2 regions of the Streptomyces sp. NPDC050416 genome follow, and region 2 is predicted to be linked to the other one. Evidence: riboswitches for the same ligand, from Rfam matches in the RefSeq annotation. Region 2 holds a riboswitch; the other holds the start of a gene.
What was found. A riboswitch is a leader RNA that binds a small molecule or an ion and turns the genes downstream of it on or off. The one in region 2 is predicted to bind cyclic di-AMP.

Region 1 (7,757 bases), on a different contig from region 2:
GAGCCAGCGAGTCGTCATGCACCCAGTGTAGGTTTGTTTCAAACTTGAACCAAGCCCGTCCCGTCAGTCCGCCGTCCCGTCAGTCCGCCGTCCGTCACGAGTTTCCACGAGCCGGGAGCGTCGATGCCCCACCCGTACGTCCTGCTGTCCGCCGCCGTCTCCCTCGACGGCTACCTGGACGACACCGGCCCCGAACGCCTGCTCCTGTCCAGCCCGGCCGACTTCGACCGGGTCGACGAGGTCCGGGCGTCCGTCGACGCGATCCTGATCGGCGCCGGCACCGTCCGCGCCGACAACCCGCGCCTGCTGGTCAACTCACCCGAGCGGCGCGCCGCCCGCACGGCGGCCGGCCTGCCGGAGTACCCCCTCAAGGTCACGGTCAGCGGCTCCGGCGACCTCGACCCGGCGGCACAGTTCTGGCACACCGGCGGCCAGAAGGTCCTCTACACCACCGACCAGGGCGCCGAACGCGCCCGTGCCCTCGGCCTCGCCACTGCCGATGGCACCGATGCCGCCGACGCCACCGACGTCGTCCCCCTCGGCGCCGACCTCGACTGGCGGCGGCTCCTCACCCACCTGCACGACGTCCGGGGCGTACGGCGCCTCATGGTCGAGGGCGGCGGCCTGATCCACACCCAGCTCCTCACCCAGGGCCTCGCCGACGAACTCCAGCTGGTCCTCGCCCCGCTCTTCGTCGGTGACCCCGGGGCCCCCCGCCTCTTCGGACCCGGCGGCTACCAGTCCGGCCGGCTCCGGCTGCTGGAGACCCGGCGGATAGAGGACGTGGTCCTCATGCGCTACGAGCCGACCGCTCCCGGCACCGGCCCCCTCCCCGTCGCCGCCGACCACCACTGGCTGGCCCTGGCCTGCGAACTGGCCGCGCAGTGCCCGCCGTCGGACACGGCGTTCAGCGTCGGCGCGGTGGTCGTCGCGGCCGACGGCACCGAACTGGCCCGCGGCCACTCCCGCGAGGGCGGCGACCCGCTCGTGCACGCCGAGGAGGCGGCCCTGGCCAAGCTCGACCCGGCCGACCCCAGGCTCGCCGGCGCGACGGTCTACAGCAGCCTGGAGCCCTGCGCCCGCCGGGCCTCCCGCCCCGCACCCTGCGCCCGGCTGATCCTCGACGCGGGCGTGCGACGCGTGGTCACGGCCTGGCGCGAGCCGGACACCTTCGTGGCGGACGCCGACGGCAGCGGCCTGCTGGCGGCCGGGGGAGTGGAGGTCCTCGTCCTCCCGGAGCACGAGGAGCGCGCCAAGGCCCCGAACCACCACCTGACGCCCTGAGCTCGGGCCGATCGGCCCACGGATCCTGCAGCCTGGCCGCCTCGCGGGTCGCGCTGCCTCCAGGGCCGCTACGACAGCGCGGACGGGCGACCCGGGCCGCTGAGTACCGGGTGTGCGCGAGTGGTCCCGCGGATGGCGTACACTGGAGTCACAACGACGCGGGGTGGAGCAGCTCGGTAGCTCGCTGGGCTCATAACCCAGAGGTCGCAGGTTCAAATCCTGTCCCCGCTACTGAAGGCCGAGGGCCGGAATCCGAAAGGGTTCCGGCCCTCGGTGTTTCCTGGGTTCTCCATTACTGCCGACATCACTGTCGGTGAGTGAATCACACCGCTCCGCATCACAACTGACACACCGTCAAAACCCGTGAGTCACTTGCGCAGCGGTCAACTCGCCCGTTTTAGGCCGGTCATGGCAGGTTGGTCCGCGCGAAAAAGGTTAATGATCAAGCGGAATCGCTGGAATACCCACCGCGCGTCTATTAACGTTCGATAACGCAGCGCGGTCGTCCCAGCCGTCACAGAAGGCGGCTCCGTGCGCACGCGCCGAATCCTGAAAGGGAACCGGGGAACCACCACTTGGGGTGAATCGAGCGGATGCCGCCGTGGAAGCACGGCCGGTATACGCGCGTAGGAGACCTTCCTGCTCCGAACCCGTCAGCTAACCCGGTAGGCGAGAAGGAAGGAAAGGAGTACGCCCACGTGGCGTCCAACCGGCCTGCCCCCGCGGCCCCGTCCGCGCCGAACCAGCGCGACACCGAAACCTTCGGCTACGGCGGTCACCACACCGACGAGGGCCCGTTCCAGGAATGGAACCCCACCGCGGAGTCCATCCGCCCCATCCGTGGCCGGCATCGCGTCACCAAGCAGCGCGGCGGAGGCCTCGCGCGCAGCTCCACCGTCCTCGGCGTCGGCGTCATAGCCGCCGTGGGCGCGGGCGGCATGGCCAGCGCCCAGACCGGCAAGCCGCCGGTGTCGATCTCCGTCCCGGACCTTCCCTCGGTGGGTTCCCTCATCTCGGACGACGACACCCCCGAAGGCTCCGCCACTCCGCTCAGCGACCTCGCCACGGCGTCCGCCGACACCGAGCAGGGCACCTCCGGCGCCGGTGAGGCACTGCGCGCCCGGATCATGGCGCAGGTCGAGCACCAGCAGGAACAGATCGAGACCAAGGCCGCGCAGGACGCCGCCGAAGCCGCCCGCAAGGAGGCCGCGGAGGCCGCCACCAAGGCCGAGCAGGAAGCCAAGGCCAAGGCCGCCGAAGCCAAGAAGAAGGCGGAGGAGGAGGCCCGGAAGAAGGCCGAGGCCGAGCGGCTCGCCGCCCTCGCCAAGCAGTACACGCTGCCGACCTCCGCGTACACCATCACCTCCACCTTCGGTCAGGCCGGCGCCTACTGGTCCTCCGGCTACCACACCGGCCTCGACTTCGCCGCCCCCACGGGCACGCCGATCAAGGCGGTGCACAGCGGCACCATCACCGAGGCGGGCTGGAACGGCTCGTACGGCTACAAGACCGTCCTGACCCTCGATGACGGCACGGAGATCTGGTACGCGCACCAGTCGTCCATCGGCGTCAGCGTCGGCCAGAAGGTCAGCACGGGCGACGTCATCGGCCGCGTGGGCGCGACCGGCAACGTCACCGGGGCGCATCTGCACCTCGAGGTCCACACCGGTGGCTCCAGCAACGGCATCGACCCGCTCGCGTGGCTGCGGGGCAAGGGCCTGAACGTCTGAGCGACGGCGGCGTTTCCGGTCTCGTGCGGGGTTTCGTGCGGGGCCGTTTACGGGAGTTTTGCGTCCGCTGTGGAATGGGCCTCCCCCGCACGGCCGTTGACACGGAGCATGACTTCTCTTCGCAAGCTCGGCTCCTCCGACCTCGAGGTCTTCCCGCTCGCCCTCGGCGGCAACGTCTTCGGCTGGACCGCGGACGAGGCACAGTCGTTCGCCGTCCTCGACGCGTACACCGCCGCCGGCGGCAACTTCGTCGACTCCGCCGACGTCTACTCGGCGTGGGCGGACGGCAACCAGGGCGGCGAGTCCGAGACCGTCCTCGGCAAGTGGCTGACGTCGCGGGGCAACCGCGCGGACGTCGTCGTCGCCACGAAGGTCAGCCAGCACCCCCAGTTCCAGGGCCTGTCCCCCGCCAACATCAAGGCCGCCGCCGATGCCTCCCTGCGGCGCCTCGGCACCGACTACATCGACCTGTACTACACGCACTACGACAAGCCCGACGTGCCGGTGGAGGAGATCATCGGCGCGCTCGACGAACTCGTGACGACCGGGAAGGTGCGGTACATCGCCGCCTCGAACATCTCCGCGGAGCGGCTGCGGGCCTCCCTGGAGTTCTCCGACCGCGAGGGACTCGCCCGGTACGTGGCCCTCCAGCCCCACTACAACCTGGTCTCCCGCGACACCTACGAGGGCGAGCTCCAGGACCTCGCCGCGCGGACCGGCCTGGCGGCCGTCCCGTACTACGCGCTCGCGTCGGGCTTCCTGACCGGCAAGTACCGGCCCGGTACGAGCGTCGACAGCGCGCGGGCGGGCGGTGCCGCCCAGCACCTTCAGACCGAGCGGGGCCGCCGGGTCCTCGACGCCCTCGACGAGATCGCCGCGGCCCATGACGTCCCCGTCGCCACGGTCGCCCTCGCCTGGCTGGCGGCCCAGCCGACCGTGGTGGCGCCGATCGCCTCCGCGCGGACGGTGGAGCAGCTGCCCGCGCTGATCGGGGTCGGGGAGCTGACGCTGACGGAGGCGGAGGCCGGGCGGCTCACGGAGGCTTCGGCCTGAGCGGTTCCGACCGGTGGCCGATTGGGGGGTCGGCTAGGACCGGTAGGGGTTGTACGCGGGGTACGGCGTCTCGTACGCGGGATACGGCGTCGGCGTCGGCGCCTGTGTCGGGGTCGTCGTAGGGCCGTACCCGTACGCCCCGTGCACCGGCCACGGCGGGGCCGCCACCGGTACCGGAGGGGCCGTGATGCGCGCGGCGTAGTCCAGCGCGGGACGGGCCGTCTCGCGGCGGCGCCACAGTTCGTCCAGCAGTTCCCGTTCCCGTACGACGAAGTCGGCACCGGCGCGGCCGCGCCGGCCCCGGTGCCGCAGGAACGCCAGGGACGTCGCGTACGCCTCGTAGCGCGCGACCTCCCGTGCCGCCGCCCGGCCCGCGTGGCGGCGGGCGTACTGGCGGGCGATCCGCCGGGCCCGCATGGAGCCGAGGGCGTACGGCTCGACCGGGGACAGCCACCCGGCCACGGCGTAGGCGGGCAGCTCCGCCCGTACGGTCCTCAGCTCCCGCTGCCGGGTCCAGATCACCAGCCACGTCAGCAGCCCGAAGATGGGCACCATGAACGCCGCGTACACGGCGAAGAACCCGTACTCGCCGAACGAGGACGAGCCGTTCCACGTCGCGTGCATGCCCATCGCGAGCAGCAGCCCCGAGAGCGGGAAGGCGACGCGGCGGATGTGCTGGCGGTCCGCCGCGAGCGCGGAGACGCCGAAGCCGATGCCGGTGAGGACGGTGAAGAGCGGGTGCGCGAACGGCGACATGATGATGCGCACGAAGAAGGTCGCCGCCGTGACGGAGGCGATGCCGGTGCCGCCGGTGAGCTGGTCGGTGCCGAAGGCGGTGCCCAGGTAGAGGATGTTCTCCGTGAACGCGAAGCCGGTGGCGGTGACGCCGGCTGTGACGACTCCGTCGAGGATGCCGGTGAAGTCGCGGCGGCGGAAGAGGAAGACCAGTAAGACGGCCGCCGCCTTGGCGATCTCCTCGACCACCGGCGCTATGACGGTCGCGCCGAGTGTGTCCGCGCTGGAGGGATCCGCCGTGGCCGTCGCTATCCACCGGGTCGCGAAGCTGTTGGCGACGATCGCTATCAGCGCCGCCGCGCAGGCGCCCCAGGCGAAGCAGAACAGCAGGTTCCGCCAGGGGCCCGGTTCGACCCGGTCCAGCCAGCGGAACGAGGCTATGAGCAGGGGCACCGGGAGCGTGGCCAGCCCCAGCCCGACCAGGAACCCTTCCGTGCCGGTCTCTTCGCGGACCAGGGCGAGGATGACGAGGCCGGATATCGCGAGCAGCGTGGTCAGCGCGCCGTAGCGCACCCATGTGCGCTGCCACCAGTGGGCGTGCCGCAGGGGTGCGGCGGCGGGTGCGCCGGTGAAGGGCCCACCGGTGGTGGGGCCGCTGGGGGGAACGCTGGGATACGAGGTGTGTGGGGGGCAGGTGGCCACGGCATTGACCCTAACGACGGATGGGCGCTGTCCGCAGGCGGGAGGGATACGGGTGCGGGTCCGGTGGGAGTGCGGTCAGGCGCCGGCGGGGGGTTGGTCCACGTGCTGTACGCGGCGGAAGAGGAGGTCGTTCACGACATGTCCCTTGTCCAGTCCCTGGCCCTCGAAACGGGTCAGGGGGCGGAAGTCGGGACGGGGCGCGAAACCTCCGTCCGCCTGCGTGTTCTCGAAGGCGGGGTGTGCCGTGAGTACGTCGAGCATCTGTTCGGCGTACGGTTCCCAGTCGGTGGCGCAGTGCACGATCGCGCCGGGCCTGAGGCGGGTGGCGGCGAGGGTCAGGAAGTCGGGCTGGATGAGCCGGCGCTTGTGGTGCCGCTTCTTGGGCCAGGGGTCGGGGAAGTAGACGCGCAGGCCGTCGAGGGAGTCCGGGGTGAGCATCTCACGCAGGAGGATGATCGCGTCGCCGTTGCCGACCCGGATGTTGGACAGGCCGTTCCGGTCGGCGAGATTGAGCAGGTTGCCCTGGCCGGGGGTGTGGACGTCGACGGCAAGGATGTTGGTGGTGGGGTCGGCGGTGGCCATCTGGGCGGTGGCCTCGCCCATGCCGAAGCCGATCTCCAGGACGACGGGGTTGTCGTTGCCGAACAGGTCGGGCAGGTCGAGGGTTCGGCTGCCGTCGATGTCGAGGCCCCACTTGGGCCACAGCCGCTGAAGCGCGTCCGCCTGGCCGGCTGTGACCCGGCTGCGCCGCGGCTGGAAACTCCGGATCCGCCGCTCGAAGTGCGACCCGGCGGGATCGGCCTTCGGCCCATCGGGAAAACGCGGCTCACCCTTGCCGCGACTGTGCCGGATGGAGGCACCGGGGGCGGGCGGCTGGGGGGCTTCGGGGGTATTCACGGAGTCAGACACAGTGAGACCGATTTTACGGCCGCGGTGTGGTTGCCGGGGGGCGGTGTGCCTGCGGCGGCCTGTGGCTGCTTCGGTGGGGGTGCGCGTAGCGCCTACCGGGGTGCGGTGGGTCGGGGCCGTGCCGGGGGTGTCCGTCCTCGGAACGGCGCGATGGGCTTGCGTACCGACCAACTCCTCGTTGACGCGCCAACCGCTGCGGGCGGACACCCCCCGACACGTCCCCTTCTCGCCGTCGGCGGGTGCGGGCGCGTCTCGCCCTAGCTGCGGGCAGTCGTGCCTCCCCCAGTGCCTTAAGGGCCTGGGAGGTTCCCCCAGGCGGCACGGGCGGGCGCAGCGGCACCCCGCACCGCCGGGCTGCGCAACGCCCCGGGCTCAGCAACAACACCGAGCACCTCGAAACTCTCAGAGCGCGCTCAGTGCCCTGCGTGCCACCTCCCTGCCGATCGGCAGGGACGCCGTGGCCGCGGGAGACGGCGCGTTCAGCACATGGACCGTGCGAGGGCCCTCGCGGAACAGGAAGTCGTCCACCAGCGTGCCGTCACGCAGTACCGCCTGCGCCCGCACCCCCGCCGCCGTCGGCACCAGGTCGTCCTCGGACACCCCGGGCAGCAATCTCCGCACCGCCTCCGTGAACGCCCCCTTGGACAGCGACCGCCGCAGCTCCCCCGCCCCGTACCGCCAGTGCCGCCGGGCGATCCGCCAGGAGCCCGGCCAGGCCAGTGTCGCCGCCAGCTCCCGCGCACGGACCGTCCCCCAGCCGTACCCCTCACGGGCCAGCGCCGGCACCGCGTTGGGCCCGATGTGGACACCCCCGTCGATCCCGCGCGTGAGATGCACCCCGAGGAACGGGAACGCCGGGTCGGGGACCGGATACACCAGGCCCCGCACCAGCTCCGGCCGGGCCAGCTCGTAGTACTCGCCCCGGAACGGCACGATCCGGACGTCCGGGTCGTCCCCGGTCAGCCGGGCGATCTCGTCGCTGTGGAGGCCCGCGCAGTTCACCAGCACCCGTCCGCGCACGACGTCCCCGGTGGCCGTGAGCACGGCGACGCCCCGCTCGGGGCGGCGGTCGACGCGCACGACCCGCGTGCCGTAGCGGATCTCCGCGCCCGAGCCGTGGGCCAGCTGGCGGGCGACCGCGACGAAGTCGCAGATGCCGGTCGTCCCGACGTGTATCGCGGCGAGGCCCCGCACCTCCGGCTCGTACTCCGCGATCTGGGATCCGCCCAGTTCACGGACCGGAATGCCGTTCTCCCGGCCGCGCTGCACGAGCGCGTGCAGGCGGGGCAGCTCCGCGCGGTCGGTCGCGACGATCAGCTTGCCGGTGACCGCGTGCGGGATGCC
Region 2 (7,757 bases):
ACCCGGCGAGTACTTCGCGAACTCCGGGTCGTAGGCCGGGAACCAGCAGGCCAGGACCGATGCCGAGCGCAGTCCGAAGTGCGCGGCCAGCGGGCGCCGGCCGGCGTACAGCACGGACAGCGTGCCGCTGCACTCGGGCGCCCGGGTCTCGGCCAGCCGCCCCACGAGCCGGGTGATCCACTCCCGGGCGAACCGGTCCCGGCGGCCCGTCCTGCGGTACTGCGCCGACTTCCACTCCATGAGCGTGCGCAGCGCGGCCGGCTCGCGTTCGTCGAAGACGAACCGCAGCTCGCCGACCTGCCGGCCCAGCCTGCGCTCCTTGGCCAGGGTGGTCTTCAGGAACTTAGGCGACTGGGCGCGCAGCACCGACTCGTACGTCTCGTAGCCCTTCTCCACGTCGATGACGTAGGTGGCGTGCTCCTCGGCCGCGTACCGGACGAACAGCCGCTGCTCGGCCTCCAGGTTGTCGAAGGCGAAGCTCGACAGCGAGCAGGCCCGCAGCAGTTCGCCTGTGTCCAGACGCAGGCCGGGCCGCAGGATCGCGCCCTGCGCGTCCGAGACGCCCAGGCCGATCGCCCGTCCTTGCCCCAACGGGCCCCGTTCATGGGGCAGGAAGCCGGCCGGCTCCAGCCCCTCGTACACCACCGCTACCCGCGCCTGCGGCTTCACCAGGCCGACGGCTTCGGTGAACTCCGGTTCCATGAAGGGGTTGCGCGGTGTCTCCGACGCCGCGCGCAGCGCGCGCCAGCGCTCCTTCTCCCCCTCGCCGAGCTCCCCGGGCACACCCACACGAACACGCCCACTGCTCAACCCGACCCCCCGATCAAGTCCCCCTGGACACTTGGAAGGTACCGCCCGAGACGGCCTCGACGGTAGGTAGCGGACCATGTTGTTGCCAACTGGTGCAGAGGCCTTCAACCGGGCAATCGGCGTGCGCCGTGCGATGAAACGAAGGGGCGCGTTGTCCGTATTCTCTGATCATGGCCGCACCCCTCGCGTATTCACTCATCGCCACCGACCTGGACGGGACGCTGCTGCGCGGCGACGACACCCTGTCCGACCGGTCCCTCGCCGCGCTCACGCGGGTGGTGGACGCCGGTGCCCGGCACCTCGTGGTGACGGGCCGGCCGGCGCCGAGAGTGCGGCCGCTCCTGGACGACCTCGGCTGTACGGGGCTCGCGGTGTGCGGACAGGGCGCGCAGGTGTACGACGCCGGCGCGGACCGGCTGCTGTGGTCCATCACGCTGGACCGGGAGCTGGCGGAGACCGCCCTCGGGAAGATCGAGGCCGAGGTGGGACAGGTGTACGCCGCGGTCGACCAGGACGGGGTCGACGGCCTCACGCTCATCGAGCCGGGTTACCTGATGCCGCACCCGACCCTGCCGGCGGTGCGGGTCGACCGGCGCGACGACCTGTGGGGCGAGCCCATCAGCAAGGTGCTGCTGCGCCATCCCCACCTGTCGGACGACGAGTTGGCGGCGACGGCCCGCTCGGTGGTCGGTTCACTGGCGACGGTGACGATGTCGGGGCCCGGCACGGTCGAGCTCCAGCCGTGCGGCATCACCAAGGCCACCGGCCTGGCGCTGGCCGCCGAGCACCTGGGGCTGCGGCCGGCGGACACCCTCGCCTTCGGTGACATGCCCAACGACATCCCGATGTTCGACTGGGCCGCCCACGGCGTCGCCATGGCCAACGCCCATCCCGAGCTCAAGGCCGTGGCCGACGAGGTCACCCTGTCGAACGAGGACGACGGCATCGCCGTCGTCCTCGAACGGCTGCTGGGCGGGACGGATCAGTACGGGCCGTTGACGTTGTCGATCGAGCCGTAGCGCGCCGCCGCGTAGTTGCAGGCCGCCGTGATGTTGGCGACCGGGTCGTACGGGTCCCACGACGTGCCGTCCACGTGGTAGGCCTGGAAGGTCGGGTCGATGGTCTGGAGCAGACCCTTGGACGGCGTGCCCTTGGCGGCGTTCGAGTCCCAGTTGTTGATCGCCTGGGGGTTGCCGGACGACTCGCGCATGACGTTGCGGTAGATGCCGTCGTACGAACCCGGGATCCCCTTCTGCGCCATGATGTCCAGCGCCTCGCGGATCCAGCCGTCCAGGTTGTTCGCGTAGGTCTTCGCGGAGGCCTGGGTGGCCTGGGCGACGCCACCGGCGGGCTTCGCGGCCGGCTTGGCGGGGGCGGAGGACTTGGTCGCCGTCTTCTTCCCGGCGTCCGCCTTGGCCGTCTTCACCGTGAGCTTCAGACCCGGGTGGATCAGCTGCGGGTTGTCGCCGACCGCGGCGCGGTTGTCCTTGTAGAGCTGCTTCCAGCCGCCCGACACGTCGTACTTGTCCGCGATGCGGGCGAGCGAGTCGCCCTTGGCGACGGTGTACGTGAGGGACTTGGCGGTCTTGGCCGCCTGCGGCACGGACTGCGCGACGGTGGGTGCGCTCTGGGCCGGCTGGGCGGCGCTGGCCTGCGTCGCGCCGATCAGCGGCAGGACGAGCGCCGCTCCGCCGGTGCCGGCGGCCATGACGCGACGGGTGAACTGACTGGTTCTGGGACGACGGTGCTTGCCTCGGGGCATGGGGATGTTCCTCTCCGGCGCCTGCGAGGTGAGCTGTCGGGTTCGGGCCGGGAGGTGCCCGGCCGCCTACGGCGCTGTGTGCCGTACGCGGCTTCACCCCGAGCCGTTCCGCTGCGCGGACCGGCGACTTACCTGGGTCCCCCGCTCCTGCCCTGCGTGAGTGAGTGGGTTCGTGTGGGGTGTCCGGGCGGTGGCAGGATTCGGCGATCCGCCGGACAGGCCCGGAACGTATGCGAGAGCACATGTCGGGAACAAGCACCGGAGTCACATATCGAGCGATTGACCTTGGTCAGGGGCGTATGGGGCACTTGATCCTTTGCTGAAGCCAAGGCTCAACTTGCGTGCGGCGGAAGGAGGTACGGGTCGGTGCCGGAGTGGGATGTCACAGGGGATAACGTGACTCAACTCACTGATCACGAGTCCGTGGGGCGATTTGCACTTAGGGGAATTCGCTTATCCAACGCCGCAAATCGTGCATAGCTCGCTATTGACGGGTAAGTCGATAAATGTCTGCTCTTATGAGCTGATCGAAAACATTGCGGTCCTGATCGGATACCACCCGGCCTGTAACCCTGGGCGCTGGCGGTGATCGAAACGTGACCGGATACGCTGACTCGAGTGATGGCAGCGACCTATCGACAAACCGCGTAATCACCGGCAGACACCAGCAGACAGGAGACCCCTCGTGACCGACGTCGGGCCGTTCGGGCTGAGCGTGCGGGACCAGGCTCTGGAGGCCGATGTCCAGGCCGGGATGGCGGCTGTCGAGGAAGGCTTGCTCGAGGCCACCAAGAGTGAGGTGCCCTTCATCACGGAGGCCGCCCAGCACCTGGTCCGGGCCGGTGGCAAGCGGTTCCGTCCGCTGCTCGTGATGCTCGCCGCCCAGTTCGGCGACCGGTACGCGCCCGGGATCGTGCCCTCGGCCGTCGTCGTGGAGCTGACCCACCTCGCCACGCTGTACCACGACGACGTGATGGACGAGGCCACGGTGCGGCGCGGGGTGGCGAGCGCGAACGCCCGCTGGGGCAACTCCGTCGCGGTCCTCACCGGAGACTTCCTCTTCGCCCGCGCCTCGCACATCCTGGCCGACCTCGGCCCGGAGGCGGTGCGGGTGCAGGCCGAGGCGTTCGAGCGGCTGGTGACCGGGCAGATCCTGGAGACGGCCGGACCGCAGGACGGCCGCGACCCGGTCGAGCACTACCTGGACGTGCTGGGCGGCAAGACCGGCTCGCTGGTGGCGGTGTCGTGCCGGTTCGGGGCGATGATGTCCGGCGCCGACGACACGGTCGTGGACGTGCTGACCCAGTACGGCGAGCGGCTCGGTGTCGCCTTCCAGCTCGCGGACGACGTCCTGGACATCGCCTCCGACTCCCACGAGTCCGGCAAGACGCCCGGCACCGACCTGCGCGAGGGCATCCCCACGCTCCCCGTGCTGCGGCTGCGCGAGCGCGCGGCCCGGCTCGGACTCGCGGAGGACATCGCCCTGTGCGAGCTGCTGGACTCCGACCTCACCGACGACGACCGGCACGCCGAGGCCCTGCGCCTGCTGCGGGCCCACCCGGCGCTGGAACAGGCCCGGCGGGACACCGTCCGCTACGCCCAGGACGCCCGCTCGGCGCTGGCGCCGCTGCCCGACTGCACCGCGAAGACGGCGCTGGTGGAGCTGTCCGACGCGGTGGTGCACCGGGCCGGTTAGCGCGTTTTCCCCCACGACCCCTACGGGTCGGGGGAGATGCGGCCCTCTCGTGTCATACCGCAGCAGTACGTGGAGTTGAGCCCGGGGTCTGACGTATCTCGCCGGCCGATTTGGTCAGATGGTCACCACGGAAAGCACCACTCCTCACCAGTTCGGGTGAGAATGGCGGCTCAGGGACGAGTGCGTGCACGACACGGACAGCCGCCGCCGATCACGGAGGTAGGGCACACATGGCACCGTACGCATCCGACGACAGCACGACCGCCGGGGAGGCCGACGAGCAGCGCTCCGGGCGGCGCAAAGCCGCGCGGTACGTCGTCCCGGTCACGGTGGTGGGGGTGGCGGCCGCGACGATCGGGCTGGTCCCCGCACTCGCCGATTCCGGTGACCCCGACCTCCCGAAGATCACCGCACAGCAGCTCATCGAGAAGATCGCCCAGTCGGACATCCAGCAGCTGTCCGGCACGGTGAAGATCAGCACGGACCTCGGCCTGCCGGACCTCGGCGGGCTGGAGAGCAGCCTGATGTCCGGTGCCGCGAGCCGGGGCCAGGGCGGCTCCTCCGCCGACCCGACGGCCAAGCTCACGGAACTGGCCTCCGGCACGCACACCCTGCGTGTCGCGGCCGACGGCCCGGACAAGCAGAAGCTGTCGCTGCTGGAGAACGCCGCCGAGTACAGCATCGTCCACAACGGCAAGGACGTCTGGGGCTACGACAGCAAGTCGAACGAGGTCTACCACGGCACCGCCTCCGACAGCCCGGAGCGCGGGAAGGACCAGCAGCCGCCGGCCGCGCCGAAGGACTTCGCCGAGGAGGCGCTGAAGGCCACCGACGACACGACCGCCGTGACCGTGGACGGCACCGCCCAGGTCGCCGGCCGGGACGCCTACAAGCTGGTCATCAAGCCGAAGCAGTCCGGCTCGACCGTCGGCGCGGTCACCGTGGCCGTGGACGCGAAGACCGGCATGCCGCTGAAGTTCACGCTGACCCCGGCGAGCGGCGGCGCCGCCGTCGTCGACGCGGGCTTCACCCAGGTCAGCTTCGCCAAGCCGGCCGCCTCGGCCTTCGACTTCACCCCGCCCAAGGGCGCGAAGGTCACTGAGGAGAAGGACGCCGCCAAGGACTTCGGCAAGGGCTCCGACAAGCACTTCGGCAAGGGCTTCGACAAGGGCGGGGCGCGCGAGCACGCCCCCAAGGCCGGGGAGGGCCCCGGCAAGGGCCACGACGGCATGAAGACCATCGGCGAGGGCTGGAGCTCCATAGCCACCTTCGACACCGGCGGCGAGGGCATGCCCTCGGGCAAGGCCGGCGGCGAGTTCGGCGGCTTCATCGACTCGCTCGGCGACAAGGTCACCGGCAAGTTCGGCTCGGGCACGGTCTTCTCGACCCGCCTGATCAACGCCCTGATCACCGACGACGGCAAGGTCTACGTGGGCGCCGTCACCAAGGACGCGCTCGTGAAGGCGGCCGACGCCGGGAAGTAAGTCCCGAACTCCCGCGGGACTCGGAGAGAACGAGGAAGCCGATGGGCGAACCGTCCGCCACGGAGCCGGAGCAGCGGGGCGATCAGGCCGGGGACCCGGTCATCGCCACGCGCGCGCTCACCAAGCGCTACCGCGGCGGACAGCTCGCCGTCGACGGCCTCGACCTGACCGTCCCGGCGGGCAGCGTCTTCGGCTTCCTCGGTCCCAACGGCTCCGGCAAGACCACCACCATCCGCATGCTGATGGGCCTCATCGAGCCCACCTCCGGCACGGCGACGGTGCTCGGGCAGTCCATGCCCCGGGCCACCCGCGCCGTCCTGCCCCACGTCGGCGCCCTCATCGAGGGGCCGGCCCTGTACGGCTTCCTCTCCGGCCGCGACAACCTCGTCCGCTACGACTCCGCCGACCCGGCCGCAGATCCGCGCACCCGGAAGGCCCGGGTCGCCGCCGCGCTGGACCGGGTGGGCCTGACGGCCGCCGCGGGCAAGAAGGCCAAGGCGTACTCACTGGGCATGAAACAACGCCTGGGCCTGGCGGCGGCGTTGCTCCAGCCGCGCCGGCTGCTCGTGCTCGACGAGCCGACCAACGGCCTCGACCCGCAGGGCATGCGCGAGATCCGCACGCTCATACGGGAACTGGCCTCGGACGGCACGACCGTCTTCCTCTCCTCCCACCTGCTCGACGAGATCGAGCAGGTCTGCACCCACGCGGCCGTGATGACACAGGGCCGTCTGATCACCCAGGGCCCGGTCGCCGAGCTGTCCGCCGGGGCGCGCGGCCGGCTGGTGGTGACCACGCCGGATCCGGCGGAGGCGGCCCGGGTGCTGAAGGAGCAGGGCGTCGGCGACGTCGTCGTCACGGACGACCGGGTGACCGGCGAACCGCCGGAGCGCGACCTCGCCGAGGTGAACGCCGCGCTGGTCACGGCCGGGGTGCGGGTCCGCGGCTACACGGTCGAACGGGCCTCGCTGGAGGACGCGTTCGTGGCGCTGACCGGGGAGGGTTTCGATGTCGCAGGCTGAAGCGGCCAAGGCTGTACGGCCGGTGAGCCCGCTGTGGACCTTCGGGCTGCTGCGCAGCGAGCTCACCACCACCTTCCGGCGCTGGCGCACCCTCGCACTGCTGGCCGTGCTGGCGGGCGTGCCCGTCCTGGTCGGCATCGCCGTCAAGATGGAGACGAGCGACGGTTCCTCGCCGGGCGGTGGTGGCGGCGGGGGACCGGCGTTCATCTCGCAGATCACGAACAACGGCCTGTTCCTCGTCTTCACCGCGCTGGCCGCCACCCTGCCGTTCTTCCTGCCGATGGCGATCGGCGTCGTCGCGGGCGACGCGATCGCCGGCGAGTCGAACGCCGGCACGCTCCGCTACCTGCTGGTCGCCCCGGCCGGCCGCACCCGCCTGCTGCTCACCAAGTACGCGACCGTCGTCATCTTCTGCCTGGCCGCCACCCTCGTCGTGGCCGTCTCGGCGCTGACGGTCGGCGTGCTGCTGTTCCCGCTCGGCGACTTGACCACCATCTCCGGCACGCAGATCAGCTTCGCCGAGGGTCTGGGCAGAGCCCTGCTGATCGCCCTGGCCGTCGCCGCGTCACTGATCGGCGTGGCGGCGCTCGGACTGTTCGTCTCGACGCTCACGGGCAGCGGCATCGCGGCGATGGCGACCACCGTCGGCCTGCTGATCACGGTCCAGATCCTCGACCAGATCCCGCAACTGCACGCCCTCCAGCCCTACTTCTTCTCGCACTACTGGCTGTCCTTCGCCGACCTGATGCGCGAACCCGTCTACTGGGACGACCTGGCGAAGAACCTCGGCCTCCAGGCCCTGTACGCGGCGGTGTTCGGCTCGGCGGCCTGGGCGCGCTTCACGACGAAGGACATCACCGCGTAGCGCCAGTACTCCTGGCCCTCGGTTCTCGTAGCACTCAGTTCTCGTAGCCCTCAGTCCTCGTAGCCCTCAGTCCTCGTACACGAACCGGGCCAGGGGCGCCTCCCGCGCGAAGAACGTC

Region 1: another riboswitch for cyclic di-AMP. It lies ahead of ACIBL4_RS34405 (M23 family metallopeptidase); the one in region 2 lies ahead of ACIBL4_RS08665 (transglycosylase SLT domain-containing protein).

What each region holds. Positions count from the first base shown of each region.
Region 1 covers NZ_JBITII010000014.1:18,528-26,284, reverse strand. The annotation lists gene ACIBL4_RS34420 (MarR family winged helix-turn-helix transcriptional regulator) at 1-18, opposite strand, end outside; gene ACIBL4_RS34415 (dihydrofolate reductase family protein) at 124-1,284, shown strand; tRNA gene ACIBL4_RS34410 (tRNA-Met) at 1,442-1,515, shown strand; cyclic di-AMP (ydaO/yuaA leader) riboswitch at 1,815-1,971, shown strand; gene ACIBL4_RS34405 (M23 family metallopeptidase) at 1,983-3,014, shown strand; gene ACIBL4_RS34400 (aldo/keto reductase) at 3,123-4,067, shown strand; gene ACIBL4_RS34395 (PrsW family intramembrane metalloprotease) at 4,101-5,504, opposite strand; gene trmB (tRNA (guanosine(46)-N7)-methyltransferase TrmB) at 5,580-6,413, opposite strand; gene lhgO (L-2-hydroxyglutarate oxidase) at 6,816-7,757, opposite strand, start outside.
Region 2 covers NZ_JBITII010000002.1:767,726-775,482, reverse strand. The annotation lists gene ACIBL4_RS08675 (GNAT family N-acetyltransferase) at 1-789, opposite strand, end outside; gene ACIBL4_RS08670 (HAD family hydrolase) at 981-1,829, shown strand; gene ACIBL4_RS08665 (transglycosylase SLT domain-containing protein) at 1,793-2,572, opposite strand; cyclic di-AMP (ydaO/yuaA leader) riboswitch at 2,576-2,749, opposite strand; gene ACIBL4_RS08660 (polyprenyl synthetase family protein) at 3,258-4,268, shown strand; gene ACIBL4_RS08655 (outer membrane lipoprotein carrier protein LolA) at 4,499-5,752, shown strand; gene ACIBL4_RS08650 (ABC transporter ATP-binding protein) at 5,794-6,774, shown strand; gene ACIBL4_RS08645 (ABC transporter permease) at 6,761-7,639, shown strand; gene ACIBL4_RS08640 (flavodoxin family protein) at 7,706-7,757, opposite strand, start outside.